Regions from separate parts of the Paenibacillus sp. GM2FR genome, predicted to be linked through region 1. Evidence: riboswitches for the same ligand, from Rfam matches in the RefSeq annotation. Region 1 holds a riboswitch; each other region holds the start of a gene.
The links. A riboswitch is a leader RNA that binds a small molecule or an ion and turns the genes downstream of it on or off. The one in region 1 is predicted to bind cyclic di-AMP.
Positions count from the first base shown of each region.

Region 2: it holds a riboswitch for cyclic di-AMP, as region 1 does, so the genes downstream of both, PAEVO_RS32950 (C40 family peptidase) here and PAEVO_RS20665 (TrkH family potassium uptake protein) in region 1, are expected to answer to the same signal.
Region 3: it holds a riboswitch for cyclic di-AMP, as region 1 does, so the genes downstream of both, PAEVO_RS33305 (3D domain-containing protein) here and PAEVO_RS20665 (TrkH family potassium uptake protein) in region 1, are expected to answer to the same signal.
Region 4: it holds a riboswitch for cyclic di-AMP, as region 1 does, so the genes downstream of both, PAEVO_RS29250 (APC family permease) here and PAEVO_RS20665 (TrkH family potassium uptake protein) in region 1, are expected to answer to the same signal.

Region 1 covers NZ_MKZM01000008.1:4,534,112-4,538,800, forward strand. Annotated here, with positions in the region: gene PAEVO_RS20655 (LysR family transcriptional regulator) at 1-268, shown strand, start outside; gene PAEVO_RS20660 (potassium channel family protein) at 302-976, opposite strand; gene PAEVO_RS20665 (TrkH family potassium uptake protein) at 993-2,333, opposite strand; cyclic di-AMP (ydaO/yuaA leader) riboswitch at 2,397-2,541, opposite strand; gene PAEVO_RS20670 (CPBP family intramembrane glutamic endopeptidase) at 2,833-4,521, shown strand; gene uvrC (excinuclease ABC subunit UvrC) at 4,493-4,689, opposite strand, start outside.
Region 2 covers NZ_MKZM01000014.1:52,232-56,920, reverse strand. Annotated here, with positions in the region: gene PAEVO_RS32965 (c-type cytochrome) at 1-163, opposite strand, end outside; gene PAEVO_RS32960 (GNAT family N-acetyltransferase) at 325-825, opposite strand; gene PAEVO_RS32955 (C40 family peptidase) at 963-1,436, opposite strand; cyclic di-AMP (ydaO/yuaA leader) riboswitch at 1,442-1,581, opposite strand; gene PAEVO_RS32950 (C40 family peptidase) at 1,974-2,447, opposite strand; cyclic di-AMP (ydaO/yuaA leader) riboswitch at 2,451-2,590, opposite strand; gene PAEVO_RS32945 (hypothetical protein) at 2,939-3,766, opposite strand; gene PAEVO_RS32940 (M1 family metallopeptidase) at 3,778-4,689, opposite strand, start outside.
Region 3 covers NZ_MKZM01000015.1:47,586-52,274, reverse strand. Annotated here, with positions in the region: gene PAEVO_RS33315 (HD domain-containing protein) at 1-436, shown strand, start outside; gene PAEVO_RS33310 (TatD family hydrolase) at 530-1,297, shown strand; cyclic di-AMP (ydaO/yuaA leader) riboswitch at 1,503-1,717, shown strand; gene PAEVO_RS33305 (3D domain-containing protein) at 1,988-3,175, shown strand; gene rnmV (ribonuclease M5) at 3,362-3,913, shown strand; gene rsmA (16S rRNA (adenine(1518)-N(6)/adenine(1519)-N(6))-dimethyltransferase RsmA) at 3,910-4,689, shown strand, end outside.
Region 4 covers NZ_MKZM01000011.1:197,241-201,929, forward strand. Annotated here, with positions in the region: gene PAEVO_RS29245 (molybdopterin-containing oxidoreductase family protein) at 1-1,144, opposite strand, end outside; cyclic di-AMP (ydaO/yuaA leader) riboswitch at 1,629-1,824, shown strand; gene PAEVO_RS29250 (APC family permease) at 1,988-3,814, shown strand; gene PAEVO_RS29255 (formate/nitrite transporter family protein) at 3,956-4,689, opposite strand, start outside.

The DNA of each region.
Region 1 (4,689 bases):
GATGGAGATCGACTCCTTCGAAGCAATCGTCAGGCTCATCCCGACCTGCAAGGCGGCCGCGCTGCTGCCCAAATCCTATCTGAGGCCGCAGCTGTTGTCCGATAACGGGCTTGTTGACATTCATATTCCGGCACTCATTGAAACCCGGCGAACGACTTCGCTGATCTACGGCCAGGCCTCGGAGCTGAGCAAGGCGGCCAGCCGCTGGATTGACGAAACGGAAATCCTGTTCCGTAAGCTCGAAGAGGATAAAATGAAGAAAACCTGACGGATATAAGGTCGTCAGGTTTTTCTTCTATATTCATTTTTCCAGCATATTCACGACCTCAGACTCAAAGCGATCCACATTATCATTGGACCCGATAACCACCATAATGTCGCCGGAGTTCACCACATCCATGGCTGTCGGGGCTACGATAATGCCGGATTGTTTATTCAGGGCCACCACGCTGACACCGTAGCGAACCCTCGTATTGAGCTCACTAAGCGTTTTTCCGTCCATGCAGTCCGTGACCGTCATCTCCACAATCAGATAGTCCTTGGATAATTCGATATAGTCGAGCAGGTTGGGCGTGACAAGCTGATGGGCTACCCGAATCCCCATATCCCGTTCCGGAAAGATCACCCGGTCCACGCCCAGCTTCTCCAGTGCCCGGCCGTGCAGCACCGAAATTGCCTTGGCAACGACCATGGCAACACCAAGCTCTTTCAACAAGATGGCAGATAAGATACTCATCTGAATATCGTTTCCGATCGCAACAATCCCGCAGTCGAAGTTACGGATACCAAGCGATTTAAGCACCTCTTCATCCGTAGCATCCGCCACCACCGTGTGCGTCAGCAGCTCGCTCATATCCTCGACGACCTCTTCATTGCGGTCGATGCCGAGCACCTCATATCCCTGTTCCATCAGCTCAAGCGCCAGGCTGGCGCCAAATCGTCCCAAACCGATGATTGCAAATTGCTTTGGTTTCATGTCTCTCCTGTACTCCTTATCCAATAATCATTTTGCCTTCCGGATGACGATATAATTCTTTACCCTTTTTCGGCCCCAGTGCATAAGCAAGCGTCAAAGGCCCCAATCGCCCTGCAAACATCGTAATGCTGATCAATACCTTCCCAAACACCGTCAGATCAGGCGTTAAGCCCATGGAGAGACCCACCGTACCGAAGGCGGACGTCGTTTCGAAGAGGATCTCCAGGAAGTCCCCTTCCTCTGTCGTTGACAGAATCATCGATACGGCTAGAACGAGCAGCAGGGCCAGTAATGCAATGGTCAGTGCCTTCAGCACCCGCTCCTGGGCCAGGCGATACCGGAACATGACGATGTCTTCACGCCCGCGCATCATGGCGATGACCGCCCCCACCATAATGGTGAAGGTTGTGGTTTTGATACCGCCCCCGGTTGACCCTGGGGATGCTCCGATAAACATCAGAATCACGATAAAAAATTGCGTGGCCTGTCTAAGCCCCGTAATATCTATAGTATTCGCGCCGGCTGTACGCGGCGTTACGGATTGGAATAACGCGCCGAAGAATTTTCCGCCCCAATTCAGGGAGCCGAGCGTCCTCGGATTGGTGAATTCGAATATAAGAATGACGATAAATCCAACCAGCAGCAAGGTAGCCGTCATGGTGAGCACCACTTTGGAGTGCAAGGAAAGTCTCATCTGTTTCCGGAAATCAATCAGATCGGATAGGACGATAAATCCAATGCCGCCTGAGACAATCAAAAACATCACGACAACGTTGACTACAGGATCGTAGACATACCCGGTCAAACTCCGAAAATCACCAAACAAATCGAAACCGGCGTTGTTAAACATCGTGACCGCATGAAAGACACCGTAATAAATCGCCTGGCCAAGCGGCATATCGAACGCCCAACGAATCGATAGAATGACAGCGCCGCAGGCCTCGATGATGAGGGAGTACAACAGCACTCTGCGAATCAGCCTTACGATTCCTTCCATCGAGGACTGATTCATCGCTTCCTGCAAAATGAGACGATCCTTGAGCGATATGCGCCTTTTGAGAGCCAAGGCAAATAAAGTGGCCATCGTCATGAAGCCGAGCCCGCCGATCTGGATCAGCAGCATGATCACGACTTCTCCGAAGGAACTGAATGTCGTTCCTGTATCCACCACAACCAGCCCCGTTACGCAAGTTGCCGATGTCGAAGTGAACAAGGCATCGATAAACTCAAGCGGTTCACCCGTACTTGTGGAAATCGGCAGCATTAGCAGCGCCGTCCCGATGAAGATAATAGCTGCAAACCCAAGCACGAGAATCTGCGGCGGAGACAGCCTGAGCCAGTTAAATTTAGAGTTCAATCGGTCACCTTCTTAAAAAAATCAAGAAAAAAAGACACTGGAAAACGCAGTGCCCTTACGGTCTGGTTCCTGTGCTGCAGCCTACGAGGTTAGCTGACGGATTCGGGCATTTCCACAGGTCGCCCTATTCATTATTCTAGGAATAATGAAATTCACCCCAATTACATGGTTCCCCCATTTTCAGTACGAAATTCGGCTGGAATATTCGGTTCCTTAAAGCATGATGTGATTATAACGCAATCCGGTACGTAACCCAATGCCGTTTTTCACCCAAAAAATCTTTAAAAGAACGCGAATTGGGCATATTCAAGAATACAAGCATAGGGTTCTCTAACGTTTTCGAAACTTTTCATTCATTTTCATCGATTTATTTCATTATTCCGGATATTGGGATAAGCTGCTAATGACTTTCATAACTATGTTATATTGACTCTATGCGTTCTTAATCAGGCATATCGAATACCAGTGGGAGTATCAACTTTCTTAGAGGAGGAATTTCATGAATCGTGCAAGAGAGGCCTTGAAGCTGAAGCCCAATCTGAAACAGCTCATCGCGCCTGCCGCAGTCGGCCTGATTCTGTTCCTATTATTTCAGGTGTTTCCGTCGACGAATCCGGATTCGACCGAGATGGCAACTCCGAATATCATATCCAAGGAGCAGGCTCGGCAAGCGGCTTCAAGCTTTGCTCAGGAGTTTTTGCAGTTTACGGCTGCAAAAACGGATGACGCATTGGTTACATATCAATCCAAATCGGAACTTTACGGATATCTGGCGAAGGAAAAGAAACTTTCGGAATACAACAAAACCTATGAAGCCAAATATCCCTATGACGTATACCGCGTTCGCTTCAGCGAACCGGGAGGCGATGCCCTCAATGTGGACGTGCACATGCAAAATTCAGGCATCGTCGGCTTCTCGTACGATTTCGCCCGCTCCAGCTATGAACGGATTGAGCTGAACAAGGGCGATGTACAAAGGCAGATGCTGCTTGTCGTCGAGGACGGCATGTCATTTGCCGAGAAGCAAGCTCTCGCAGAGCCTTGGCTCCAGCGAGCGGGCTATGATCCGTCGCAACTGGAGCTGGTTACGCGGGAAGGGGAACCCCGGCTCCGGTATGTGGACCCGGAATCCAAGATTGGCGATTCCAGATTGGAGCACCGTTTCACCTTCGAACAGGGGAAATTACGCTCCTATGAGCCATCCTTTTCAGTCCCGGCCGCCCATTCCGCCTATGTCAACAAGCAGACACAGGATGCAACGCTGCTGACGCTTGCAGGGTATGGCCTGTTCACCCTCATCCTTGGCATTCTTGCGATTGTATACAGCGTGAAGACCAGAGCCTATACGTCGTTTAAGCGCGGCCTGTTCCTATCGGCGCTGCTGTTTATCATTCAGATGCTGAATACGTATAATCTGATTCCCGTTTTCCAATCCGAGGGGATGTCGCAAACCGGTATAATCGGAATGATGATTTTTTATGCGGTCTATTCGCTTATCTTCTCCGCGCTGCTCTATTTCTCCCTTGTCGGGGGCAACGGGCTATGGCAAAAAGAAGACGGACTCAATCCATGGCCTCGAGCCAAAGAACCCGGATACGGACAGTATGTACTGGACAGCATGAAGCTGGGGTATATGTGGGCTTTCATCCTGCTCGGGGTCCAATCCATTATCTTTGTCGTTCTGGGCCTAACCTTAAATACATGGTCCACCACGGATGCCACACAGTCGCCTTATAACATGCTCTATCCTTGGCTGTTTCCACTGATGGCTTGGCTGGCCGGCATATCCGAGGAGGCCGTCTATCGACTGTTCGGTATCAAAATGGTGAAAAAGATCGTCCGCAATACGTTTGTGGCCAGTTTGATTACCTCGCTCGTCTGGGCGCTTGGGCATACGCTCTATCCGATATACCCTGTAATTTCCCGGCCCATTGAACTGGTTATCATCGGCTTGCTGTTCAGCTACATCTTTTTGAAATACGGGTATTTGGCGGCCATGTTCTCCCATGTCATCTTTAACAGCATCTTGATGGGCATTAGCCTGATCCTGCTCAAGGACACCAGCAACTTGCTGATCGGTGCTTTCTACATGGTACTTCCGGCGATGATTGCGTATGCGATTTACCGTTTCAATCCAACAAAAAAAGAGAAGCCGTATGTCACGACTCCTCCTCACGAAGTACCTTAAGAATTTCCGTTGCTAATTTCTCACCGATTGAAAGGGGCTTGAAGTCTTCGACTGAAGCCTCTTTTATTTTTTTGACCGAGCCAAAATGCTTCAACAGGAGCTTGCGGCGCTTCTCTCCAATGCCCGGGATGGAATCCAGCTTAGAGGATACCATCGATTTGCCGCGCT
Region 2 (4,689 bases), on a different contig from region 1:
TTGCTTTCAGTGTAGCTTCCGCTGCGGCAGCATCGAGAGTCACTTCCGGCATGGTCGGCTTCTCTTCCTGAGCTACCTGTTCCTTACCTGGGAGCGTAAACATCAGCGCAATAGCCAACGCACATGCGACGAAGAACAATCCGCTCATGATCCATTTTTGCATCGTCATATCGTCCCTTCTATGTATACTGCACTTTTGCACTTGTCTCCATTATAAACCAACATCCATAGACAGCATAGCCAGTTGTGACAAAAAAAGCAACTATACGGCGTGGCTTCATAAAAAGTACACAAAATTGTGCTTTTTCATATAGACAAAGATTACTATTCCTCATTTGCCGGGGGCTCATACACCATACAATGGAAAAGGGCGTTACCCGTTGGCGTAAGCCGCTCGTACGTATCGGTGATGTGAAAGCCCGCCCTTTGATAAGCGCGAATCGCACGCTCATTCCAGGTCAACACCTCCAGGTCAATTTCGTCGGCAGGGCGCCTCCGCCTGGCTTCCCGGACAATCGTCTGCATAAACCGTTTACCCATTCCACGCCCGCACCAATCAGGCCGCATGCCAAGTCCGATTCGTGTAACCTCATGCATCGGAAACAGTTGGGCAAACCCCCAAAGGGCCTCCCATTCATCCAGAATCGAGATGTACTGCCTCTGGCGAATGTCCGGATCGCCAAACTCCACCTCAAGCCCTTTCATCTGCTCCCAGGGAAGAAAGCCATAGATATTATAGGGAGGAGGATAGGTCCAGGCGCATATTTCTTCCGCGTGCTCTTCACGCATGATTACAGTGTGAAATGAAATCGGTGTTGCATCCATTTGCGAAATCCTCCTATCGTATGCATGAATAATAACCATTTTACGAATATTCAAGTCACATCAAAAAGCCCGTCAAAGAGAGGTAAGGGCTCCTTTAACGGGCAAGCAGTATGTATAGGATGATTAGCCTCTATAACTTAGGATGTTTCACCGGTTGACTCTTCATACTTATCATTGCTCATAATACGCTTCGCACCCACGTATCGCTGATCATAGTACTCCTCTGAAAGGCGGTTAATTACCACGCCGCGGTTGGAGGAGGCATGGGCAAATTTGTCATCGCCGACATAAATGCCGACGTGGGAGATGCCCTGGCCCGATGTGTTGAAAAACACTAAATCGCCAGCGCGCAGCTCCTTACGGGATACACTTGTCCCCATGTCGAATTGAGAGCCGGATTGATGCGGTAGCTTCAGACCGAGTTTAGCATATACATACATGGTGAAGCCGGAACAGTCAAATCCGCTCGTGGTCGTGCCGCCGTAGCTGTATTTTGTACCTAGCACCTTATCGATTTCGTGATCCAGCGCACGATCCGCAAACACGCTGCCAACGCCCAAAGTGAACAACAGCGTGATACTCAGGGCTGCTGTCGATAATGTTTTCTTCAGCATGGAAAGCTCCTTTTCGTTGCCTGCGAGGTTAGCTTGAGGGTTCGGTTGAAGGTTCCCTATGATCTCTTGACGGCAAGATCAATTCACCCGTGGGTTGGTTCCCCCGCTTCCCGTTCGGCCGGGAATTCGGCATAGCAATCTATGATTAAAGCACTTACATTAATGACAAAGTTGTTACTGCGTCCATTCTATCAGACAGCAAGCGAGATTGGCAATTATTTCTTGGTGAATTTCGCTATTTTTCAATAGCATTAGCCGTCGAAGCATCGGATAAAATCAATATTTTTCCAAAATGGGTGTTTAATGAAGGGAGAGAAGGGTATATAAAGGGTAGAAGATGTGAAGACATGGCGAAGTGAAGTGAACTTGTAGAATAAATTTCATTTTTTTTCGAAAAGCGGGAACTTTTCCGTTGTCCTGAACGTTATAAAGGTATAGACAGAATAAACAAAAGAAAAAAGCCGCTGGATGAGATCGGCACAATCTCATAAGCCCAGGGCTTTCTTGTAAGAGTAAATCAATAAAGTTCCAACATTAATTGTAGTTCACAGCTACAGATTTGTACGTATTTTGACTCATAATTCTCTTAGCGCCTACATATCGGTTGGCATAATAGCTCTGGCTTAGCGGACTGATAATGACACCACGCGAAGATGAGGAATGAGCGAATTTGCCGCTCCCAACATATATACCCACATGAGATACACCTCTACCGGATGTGTTGAAGAACACGAGATCGCCAGCTTTCAGGTTGCTCTTGGATACTGCCGTACCTACTTTGTATTGAGCTGCAGATGTACGCGGCAGGCTAAGGCCAAGCTTCTTGTAAACATAGCTGGTGAATCCGGAGCAGTCAAAACCATTCGTTGTGGTTCCGCCTGTTTTATAAGAGACACCAATGGCTGGTTTGATTGCAGTATTTAATTTGGAATCGGCGAAAGCGCTTCCGGTCCCTAATGTGAGTGCGAGTGCGAGGCCTAGAGAAACAGCCGTTAACTTCTTTTTCAAAACAAAAGCTCCTTCCATTGCCTGCGAGGTTAGCTTAAGGGTTCGGTTGAAGGTCCCCTATGATCCCTCTCTTGCGAGATCAATTCACCCAAAACGGATCCCCCGCTTCCCATATCGTTATGGGAATTCGGCTCCTTAAAATGTTGATGAACCCATTCATTGACGTCTGACGTTCCAACATAGATAACGAATTTACATCGTTCCAACAAAAAGTTACAGTAAAGATGACAAAGTTGTTACTAACATATTCGTTATTTTAGCAGAGTATTAACAATTTGGCAAACGAGGAAAGATCATTTTTAAACAAAAAAACCTGTCCCCATCTTGGGGAAACAGGTTTTTTTGTAATTTGGCGCTCAGAAATTTGTAATATAGAGGATAAATGAACTCTTATTCTTTGTAAAATCAAGACCCGGATAGAAACGTGTCACTTCGGATTACAGCTTATTCGCGAGCATGTTTCATCATTTCAGGGTAACGAATTGTAACGATTAAGGATGCGATGAGGAGGAATCTCTCCACAAATGATATTGAGCGGAAATTACCCAAATTTGGAAAAGTCCATTCAGAAAATAAGAGGCCTGCTGAATAATTAAGCCGATCAACCCGGCCCAGAAGAGCGAAGCCGAGCTCAGGAGCAACAGAATGACACAGGCGGATCCGCCGATGGTGATGGATAACAGCACTGCCGTGCCCAAGCGGCGGAAGAGCGCATGGAGAGAGCTGATCATACCAAAGTCTCCCGTGCGCCCGAACTGCATATAGAGCAATAACAGGCGGATTAGATAGGCGTACAAGAACCAGCCAACGGCATACGGCAGTGCATGAAGGAGCAGAACAGGCTCCTGAATCCCATTTAGCAGAATCGGAAGAATTTTGGGCAGAAGCCAGTAACCGGGCACAAAGGTGAGAATAAGCTCAATCAGATAGAATAGCGTTACAGGTTTCCACAGTTTGCGCATGCCAGTGAAGAAGAATAAACCACGCTCGCCCTTGGCTTCCTGGTGAAGGTTGTAGAAGATGCCGGCCCGAATGAGCGGGGTGAGAACCATCCGGATCAGGAGCAAACCGGCCAGAAGCCATCCGTAGGTGTGGACCGTGCTGCTCAGGGTTAGGCTCATCTCGCCCTCATAGAAGAATAACAGACGGCTGAGCTCGTTAGGGGCAGAATCCGGATATCGCATCAGAAGGGGAACGACTGCCGATTTTACGAGTCGGTACAGGCAGTATCCCCACAGCAAACGGTATAAGAAGAGCAGAATCGAGACGTATAGCTGGTCTTTAACACTGGTCCACCCTTGGCCTGCGTAACTTTTCATGTGCTCCCCCCTCACCATGACAGGCTGCCGAACAGCGTCTCCACAAGCTTGGTAATACTGAGATTCCAGCGTGTAACCACCTTCGGATCCATTCCTGCCTTCATATAGTTATTGATGTGTTTGTTCTCCAGGACGATGGAGTATTTGGGATCAACCATGGCCCAGGCGAGCGGAGTGCTGTACTCCAGGGTGTAAGTAACTTTGCCGTCCTTGCCGCTCCAGGTCCGCTCCACCGTTTTGCCATCCTCAAAGGCGAACACGATCGGCACATTGGTTATATCCCCGTCCTTGCTCGTAATCTTGACCGTAGACTCATAACGAGGATGTTCCGCCGTGCCTTTATTTTTGGTTTTGATCACGTCGATGGCGACATCCGCCATCTGGCTTCCATATACATATTGGTCAAAATACGGCTGCCAGGACGTTTTGCTTACTTGCTCTACAACTTTCTGGAAGTCGGACGTGGTCGGATGCTTGAACCGGTATTTCTGGGCATACGTATGAAGAATCTTCTCCATCATCTGCGGACCGACCTGCCGTTCGATGCCTTGCAGCACCAGCTTGCCCCTCGTGTAAACATTCAGTGCGTAGTTTTCGTGGGAGCTGTATTTCCAGGATTCCATCTTCAGCGGTGCAGGGGAAGTAATGGATGCTCCCTGAGCTGCCGTATTGGAGGTAATACCGTATTCTTTTTCCATCACTCGTTCTTCAGCATAGGTTGCAAAGGCCTCGTCCAGCCACGCTTCCTCAAATTCATTACTTGCGATCATTCCGTAAAAATATTGATGGGCGATCTCATGAATGACGGTCCGCTCCAGCTCATATCCCGGCGAATCGTTTTTGGCACCGAAGGCCGTGACCAGCGTCGGGTATTCCATGCCGCCTGCCCCGTTGCCCGATTCCGGCGGAACGACGATGGACAA
Region 3 (4,689 bases), on a different contig from region 1:
AGCTCTGATTCAAACCTCCTTTCTGCAATGGACGGAGGAAGAAGACAAGCTTCTTAGCGAATTATGCGGCCGTTTCATGCACCGAAAGCTCTACAAATATGTAGAAATCGACAATATCGATCTGGAAACGATCGACGGGATACGCCAAGCGTTCCGTACCGTGGGATTACATCCGGAATATGACCTGGAGATTGATTTTCCAACCGATCTTCCTTATGATAAAGTTCATTCCGATATGCCGCTTAACGAAAAACAGATTCTGCTTCTGGATCGGCATGATGAGCTGAAGGAAATCTCGGAGGTATCCGATATTGTACGCTCGATCAGCGGCATTCATAAAGGACGGTACCATCTTTATTATCCGGAGGAGAAGGTGGGTCCGCTGTTGGCTCAAATGCCGGAGAAGATAGCCGGTGTTTTCAAACAACAACATTAACCTAGTGGGAATAAACAACGCTTGGTGCATTTGTAATTTACCCAACTAATGGAAGATATACGACACAGAAACGACAGGAAGGAGAGTGTGAATATAATGCTGTTCGACACGCACACTCATATGGACGCTCCCCAATTCGACGAAGACCGGGAAGCGGCTATCCAGCGGGCGCTTGAAGCCGGCGTCACCAGGATGATCAATATCGGATTTAACCGGGAGACGATCCCGACCACGATGAAGCTGGCAGAGACTTATGATTTTATTTACGCGGCGGTGGGCTGGCATCCTGTAGATGCGATTACCATGGAGGATCAGGATCTCGATTGGATCGCTGCTTTATGCAGTCATGAGAAAGTGGTGGCAATCGGTGAGATCGGTTTGGATTATTATTGGGATACATCCCCGAAAGAAGTCCAGCACCGTGTGCTTCGACGTCAGATCGGACTTGCCCGGGAGTTGAACATGCCCATTGTCATTCATAATCGGGATGCGCATGAAGATATCGTTAACATTTTGCGGGAGGAAAAAGCCTCCGAAGTCGGCGGTGTCATGCATTCCTTCTCCGGAAGCTGGGAAACGGCCAAAATGTGCTTGGATATGGGATTCCATATCTCATTTGGCGGGCCGATTACGTTCAAGAATGCGAAGCAGCCCAAAGAGGTTTTGGCACAGGTTCCGCTTGATCGATTATTGATCGAAACGGACGCGCCTTACCTGACCCCCCATCCCTTCCGCGGAAAACGAAATGAGACCGCATATGTAAAATTGGTGGCGGAGGCCGCAGCCGAAATTCGAGGGTTGTCCTATGAGGAATTGGCCCAAATTACCACCAAAAATGCGCTGGAACGATTTGGCATTTAACGAAAACGAGAGCAAAAGCGATGAAAAAGAGAGCAATCGCGATTAATTAAAGTTTTTTAATCAGAAAAGGCGTTGATATTACAATATTTTAACCTTTTACATGAGAAAATGTGGTTGAATGTTGCTTTACAACCTGCATGTAAACAGGATATCATCTTTTCAGTGATAAGAAGCTGTGATGTGCAGATCGCAGCCGAATATTTCATGAACCGTCTCGCTTAATCTCCGAAATTCTGGAGAACGGGGGAACCGATACTGCAGTGCATACTGGTCTGAATGCACGAAGCTGTATTTGATTTCTTTTTCGGGTCTTTGGGGTGAATTTGAAGGATCTCGCCATGAGCGGGTATCCGGATATAGGGCGTCTCTCTTACGTCCGAACCCGACAGCTAACTCCGTAAGCGAAATAAGAGGGGAAATCTCGTGCATACCATTTCCATGATTTCATTCATCAGGAAGCCACGTTAGAGCCTCTAGTACTCTTTCAATGGCTTTCTTTTATTTTTGAATAATGGAGAAGGGATCATCATACTCTTGGTAAACAGGAGGTGATGGCAGATGGACGGAAGACGGGAATTGACGCAGGGTGTAGATAGATAGCAGGATGCCCTGTGAGAAAAATTGCTATAGTCACGTCAAATGCATTCATGCGTTTACCTAGACGGCGGGACTATGAAGGAGGATGGAATAGTGGGCATTTTTCAACCTGAAGAAACCCATGAATCACAATCATCCAGCATGTCTTACGCATTGAGATGGAAGCATGACAATTTGCGTCAACTGATGTTGCTCGGCGCCATGGGTGCCGTTACGGTATCACTTCTCATATCGTTGGTTGTACATGATCAGGCAGGCAAGGAGGTTCAGCTTGTCGTCGACGGCCGGGTCACTACGGTGGAAACACGTGGATCGTTGCTGCAGGAATTGCTGGATGAGCAAGCGATCACGTTGAGTCCCCAGGATCAGATTTCGATGCCTCTGAACGGCGCGATCCAGGACGGAGACCGAATTATCATTGAACGGGCAATTCCAGTCAAAGTTACGGTAGGCAGCACAACCAAAACCATATTTACATCCCAGGATACGGTTGATCATGTACTCAAAGAGGCTGGCGTTACGATCCAGGGTGAAGATATAGTACAACCGTCGCAAGACACGAAGCTGACCAGCAATATGAATATCCATGTCGTTCGCGTCACGAAACAAAAAGTCAAGGAGACGGAAGACCGCGAATTCCGCGTGATCAAGACAGCCGACCCATCGCTTGAAAAGGGCGATAACCGCGTCATTCAGCGGGGCGAGCCTGGTCTCATGGTGAACCATTACGAGAAGGTCTACCACAATGGCAAGCTGGTTTCCAAGACGAAGGTCTCCCAAGAGATTGAGCGCAGAACGAAGGATAAAATCATTGCCATAGGCACGAAAAAAGTGGAGAAACCTGTTATCGTTCAGGCGGCAGCCACCGATGTAAAAGCTACACCGGCTAAATTGTCGGGCACGAAAAAAGTAACGACCGCCAAGGCTGTGGAGAACAATGTAGTCTCCCGCGCAGGCGTTGATTTTAAATACAAGAAGGTATTGAACAACGTGTCGATGACGGCGTATTCCGCCGAGCAGCAAGGAATCGGTACGCGCACTGCATCCGGCACACGCGTTACTGAAGGGCGCACCATCGCCGTTGACCCTAACATCATCCCAATCGGATGGTGGGTCTATATCGAAGGCATTGGCTTCCGGCGTGCTGAAGATACGGGCGGTGCCATCAAAGGCAACAAAATCGATGTTTATTACGATTCGTTGAAATCGGCCATGAATTTCGGCCGGAAGAGCGGCCGCACCGTTTACGTGATCGGTCCGGTTAAACCTGAATTGAACTAGACGCATGAATTCCAATTTACATTGCCATTCTAATGCTATACTATTTAGCTTATAATATATGATGATCAAGAAGAGGGAATATTTCCTCTTCTTTTGTTTTGTTAAGAACGGAGTATTTAAGGCTAAGTTGGTTGAACCTTAAAGTTGTACAGGCCTGCTTTGCTTGGGAAGGAAGAGAACGAACGCATGATTAAAGAAGTGATTGTTGTGGAAGGCAGAGACGATACCGTTGCCATTAAACGGGCCGTAGACGCCGATACGATCGAAACGGGCGGTTCAGCGATCAACAAGCAAATCCTGAAACGCATAGCGCTTGCCCAGGAGCGCAGAGGCGTTATTATATTGACGGATCCTGATCATGCAGGGGAGCGGATCCGCAAAATCGTGGATCAGGGGGTGCCTGGCTGCAAGCATGCCTTTATTCCGGAAGCAGATGCTACCCGCAAAGGGGATATCGGCGTGGAGAATGCCTCGCCAGAGGCGATACGGCGTGCGCTCGAGCGGGTTCATACCTCCTTTGAGGGTGGAGAGAGCCTGATCAGCTTGGAGGACATGCTGGAGGCTGGATTATCAGCTCACCCGGAGGCGGCGGCAAGACGTATGGCGATGGGGAATCTGCTGGGGATCGGATATTGCAACAGCAAGCAATTCCATAAACGATTGGCCATGTTTCAAATATCGCGTGAAGAATTTCTGGCCGCACTTGCACAACTGGAAGAAGGGGGCGTAAGCCAATGAATCGGATCGAGGATATATCAACACCAAGACGGACGAAGGAGATCATCTCACGGCATGGATTCTCCTTCAAGAAGAGTCTGGGTCAAAACTTTCTCATTGATCAGAATATTCTGTATAAAATTGTGGAAGCTGCAGGACTGGATGAAGATAAGGGAGCTCTTGAGATCGGTCCTGGTATCGGTGCATTAACCGAGAAGCTGGCACAGACGGCAGGAACCGTCACCGCGGTCGAAATTGATCAGCGCCTGATTCCCATCCTGAGGGAGGTCCTGGAGCCCTATGAGAATGTGAAGGTGCATCATGGGGATGTACTGAAGGTGGATCTTCATGAGCTGTTCCGTCAGGATTTCGCGGACGTATCGAAGGTAAGTGTGGTTGCCAATCTGCCGTATTATGTAACGACGCCGATTCTCATGAAGCTGCTGGAGGAAAAGCTGCCGCTGGAGAATATCGTGGTGATGATTCAGAAAGAAGTGGCAGAGCGGATGGCAGCGGCACCGGGAAGCAAGGATTACGGCAGCCTTAGTATTGCCGTTCAATATTACAGTGAACCTAAGCTGGTCTGTATTGTGCCGCACACGGTGTTTATCCCGCAGCCGAATGTCGCTTCGGCGGTTATCCGCCTGGCGGTCCGGGAACAGCCTCCTGTCAGCGTAGAAGACGAAGGGTTCTTCTTCGAGGTGGTCCAGGCTTCTTTCGCACAGCGGAGGAAGACGATTGCCAACAATCTGAAGAGCCGGTTTTTTCCAGGAGAAGGTCGTGAACGGCTGGAACAA
Region 4 (4,689 bases), on a different contig from region 1:
ACTTAATCGGCTGTTCGGTCATGGCAAGCGCCTCGCCGATCCGGTTCATGTTAATGGTCCGGGCATTCGGATTCGGCCGGAGATCCGGACGCTCCAATGCATCGCTATCCATGCTGTTGTAGCCGCCATTCGACTTGGCAGCCCCTCCGCCCCGCTTCAGCCATTGTCCGGTCAACGCGGGAAGCGCAGCGATGCTGCGCACCGTCAAGCCGCCATTGTCGTGATGCTGAAGACCGTTACCGATATGAATATAGGAAGTATCCGCCCGACCGTACAGTTCGGCCAGCTTCTCGATATCCCCTGCTGGGATGCCGGTAATGGAGGATACATGCTCCGGCGTATAGTCTTTGACATGCTCACGCAAGGCTTCATGCCCGTGCGTATACTGCCGGAGGAACTCCTCGTTCACCATCCCGTCACGGAACATGATGTGCATGAGACCGACGGCAAGTGCCGCATCCGTGCCCGGAAACAGCGGAATGAACCAATCCGCCCATTGCCCCGTTTGGTTCTTATGAACATCGATCACAACGACCTTGGCACCGGCCTTGCGCGCTTTCTCCGCCAGCACGACCTGGTGCATATTGGTGCTGACGATGTTGCCGCCCCAGACGATGATGACATCGGCATGAACGGTATCCTCCGGGACGGTTCCTCCATTAAACCCCATGACGGATTTCCAACCCTCATTGCCTGCGGAATTGCAGATCGACTGCTTCAGGCGGCTGGCGCCCAGCCTGTTGAAGAATCTCCGATCCATGCCGTCCACGCTCAATATCCCCATGTTGCCGTAGAAGCTGTAAGGCAGGATGCTCTCAGAGCCATGCTCCTCGATCAGCTTCTTGTAGCGCCCGGTAATCTCTTGAATCGCTTCATCCCAGCTGATTCGCTCGAAAGCCCCCTCGCCCTTGGGCCCTACCCTCCGCAGCGGATAAAGCACGCGCTCCGGATGATACACCCGATGTGCCATATTGCGGACTTTATTACAGATGGCTCCCTGCGTAATCGGATGATCCGGATTGCCGGTAACCTTCACGATTTTTCCGTTCTCTTTATGCAGCAGCAGGCCGCAAGTATCGGGACAATCCAACGGACATACCGCCGGAAACACGCCATTTTCCTGATGTATCATCGCTTGAGTCATTTCGTTCATTCCCCCTTGTACACGCTGAATCATATCCCCTTATCTTAAAAGAAAATCAGGGCTCCAGTAAAGTCTTACATTTTTTTCTGCAGCGGGTGATTCACTCTACTTCACTCCGGGTATATTCCTATCAAGAGCAACGAAGAGGAACCCAGACCCTTTCTCTTCCTTGCCGAATCATGGACCACTCCCAAAAAATTCGCCATGCCAATGTCTCCTCCCCCGAGACCGGCATGGCGAATTTGTTTGAATTGGCGTTCTATCGCATCACATTCGAGCTACCTGCAACTTACATATCATAGAAAGTCATGATTTCTGTAGCAAACCTGCAAAAAACAAAGCCTGTCAAAGCCACATAATTATGTAAGCGCTTATCTGTCATTTTTTATAAATAATTCTGCTTAATTTTTCGTTGGAGGGTGTTTTACAAAAGATTTGAGCAGGCGTAATATACTATTCAGCTTCGATATCATTCTTCATATTCACATGATATTCGCTTAATTTCCAATTTGGAAAGCGGGGGAACCACACGTATGGATGGATACCTATAGGATCTGTCAACCATACTATGGGGTGAATCCTGATGCAGCGCGAACGTACGCCGCGACTATTATCAGGTAGGGCGACTCTCACCGCCCGAATCCGACAGCTAACCTCGTCAGCGTTGATTGGGAGGGTTGTGAACTTGTGATCAAACACAGGGTTCTAACCTGTGTTTTTTGTTTGCCAAAATCCAGCATAGGAATGGTGACCGTTCGTATGTCCAGCCTATGAAACACACCGATTGAAGTCCATTCAGTCAGCTTCCATCATGAACGTAATCTTAATCGGCGGTGAAAAACCATGTTATCTTCAATCAAGCGATTCCTCATTGGAAGACCGCTTAAATCAACGGAATTGGGCGAGCAAAAGCTGAACAAAACCAAAGCGCTGGCCATCCTTTCATCCGACGCCTTGTCGTCCGTGGCTTATGGACCTGAACAAATTCTGATCGTCTTGATGACCGTTGGCGCAGCTGCCTATTGGTATTCCATACCGATTGCCGTCGGGGTCCTGGTCTTATTGCTGGCACTTATCCTATCGTACAGACAGATTATTTTCTCATATCCGCATGGCGGCGGAGCCTACGTGGTTTCCAAACGAAATTTAGGCATGTATCCGGGACTGGTTGCCGGCGGCTCCCTGCTGGTCGACTATATCCTGACGGTTGCGGTCAGCGTATCGGCGGGGACGGACGCGATCACGTCGGCTTTTCCGGAATTGCACGCCTATAATCTGCCCATCTCCATCGTGTTCGTTCTGTGTTTGACCGTACTCAATTTAAGAGGGGTTACGGAGTCGGCCTCCATATTGGCCTATCCGGTTTACTTGTTTGTACTCGCGTTGTTTATCCTGATTGGCGTCGGAGTATTCAACATTGCTACAGGCCATGCATCTCCGGATCTGCATACGCCGATCGGCACGCCTGTCGCCGGGCTAAGCTTATTCCTGCTCCTGCGGGCATTCGCCTCGGGCAGCTCTGCCCTGACCGGCGTTGAGGCCATTTCCAACGCCATCCCGAATTTCAAAGATCCTGCTCCGAATAATGCGGCCAAAACCTTGGTGGCGATGGGATCCTTGCTGGCCCTGTTATTTTCGGGCATCGTATTCCTGGCCTATTACTATGGGGTTAGCCCCAGCGAGCAAGTCACTGTCGTTTCCCAGATTGCCGAGCATACCTTCGGACGAAACTTTCTGTATTACTTCATCCAAGGAACAACGGCCCTCATTCTGATTCTGGCCGCCAACACGGGATATTCCGCTTTCCCGCTGCTTGCCGTAAATCTGGCGAAGGATAAATTCATTCCCCGAATGTTCACCGTCCGGGGAGACCGTCTGGGATATTCAAACGGAATCATCATACTGGGTTTTCTCTCGATTCTGTTGCTGCTCGCTTTCGAAGGCAAAACCGAGCATCTGATTCCGCTGTATGCCGTCGGCGTGTTTATCCCTTTTACCCTCTCCCAAACGGGGATGATGGTGAAGTGGATTCGGGAAAAGCCCGAAGGATGGATTGTCAAACTGATCATAAATACCACCGGCGCATGCATCAGCTTTATCGTGACGATGATTTTCTTTTTCACGAAATTCGCCCAAGTGTGGACCGTCTTGATTTTCCTGCCGCTGATCATTTGGATCTTCACCCGAATCCATAAACATTACGAGGCCGTAGCAGACCAGCTGCGAATTACGACCTGTGAGCCTGTTAAGCCGATTGAGGGAAATGTTATTATTCTGCCTGTGGCGGGAATCACCCATGTGGTGGAGAACTCGCTGAATTATGCCAAATCGCTGGGAGCAGGCCAAATTATCGCGGTGTACGTGCCGTTCGAACGGGAGGACGAGGCGGCCTTCCAGGAAAAATGGAAGAAATGGCAGCCGGACATCCGGCTGGTGACCCTGCATTCGCCTTATCGGAGCATCATTCAGCCGCTGACCAAATTCATCGATACCGTGCAGCGGAAGGCTAGCGAATCCGACTACCAGGTTACCGTTGTCATCCCGCAGTTCATCCCCAAGAAGGGCTGGCATAACTTCCTGCACAATCAGTCCAGCTTGCTCATTCGCGCACATTTACTCTATCGGAGAGATGTGATTATCACCACGGTACCTTACCATTTAAAAAAATAGCGGGTTTATTCCTTCTGCGACTTATACAAGGAATCCACTCGCCAACAACGTTAAAAAAGCTGCGATCATCCGATCCCTATCCTTAAGGGTGCGTGACGATCTCAGCTTTTTTCCTCCACCTTGGCTTACCAGGCTTCGGTATTACGAAACATTCTGCGCGGAGTGAACCTGTTGAGCAGTACCGGTAGCCGGCGCAGACGGCAGCGCCTTATCTTGTTCGCCGCGAGGGATGACCTCAGCTTTATCATCCTTCTTCAAATACACGGACCCGTAGGCAGCTCCCACAAACAGCGCACCTCCGACAAAATTGCCCAGCCAAACCGGAATGAAGTTTACCAGATAATCACCCCAGCTGTAATATCCCTCAAATATCGCTGCCGGAATGAGGAACATGTTGGCCACCACGTGCTGAAAGCCGATGGCTACAAACGCCATCGTTGGAAACCAGATTCCGAGAATTTTGCCGCTCATCTGGTCGGATCCGTAGGACAGCCACACGGCGAGCGCTACGAGCCAGTTACAACCGATGCCCGACAAGAATGCTTGCAGGAAGCTGTCGTCGAGCTTATGACCCGCCATATCCACCAGCTTCTCCAAATAAACGCCGCTGCCCGTCAGACCGGTCACATGGCCGAAGAAATAAGCGACGAACAGTGCCCCTGCCATATTGCTTATCGTGACAAGAGCTAAATTCCGCATCATGTCCTTCGTGGAAATCCGCTTCTTGAATCTGGCCAGGGACACGGCCATCATGTTGCCCGTCAGCAGCTCTCCGCCCGCTAGCAATACAAGAATCAGTCCGACAGGGAATATCGCCGCGCCTATAAAACCGGCAATGCCTCCCCAAGCCTCAGACGCTCCGGCAATCACGCGAA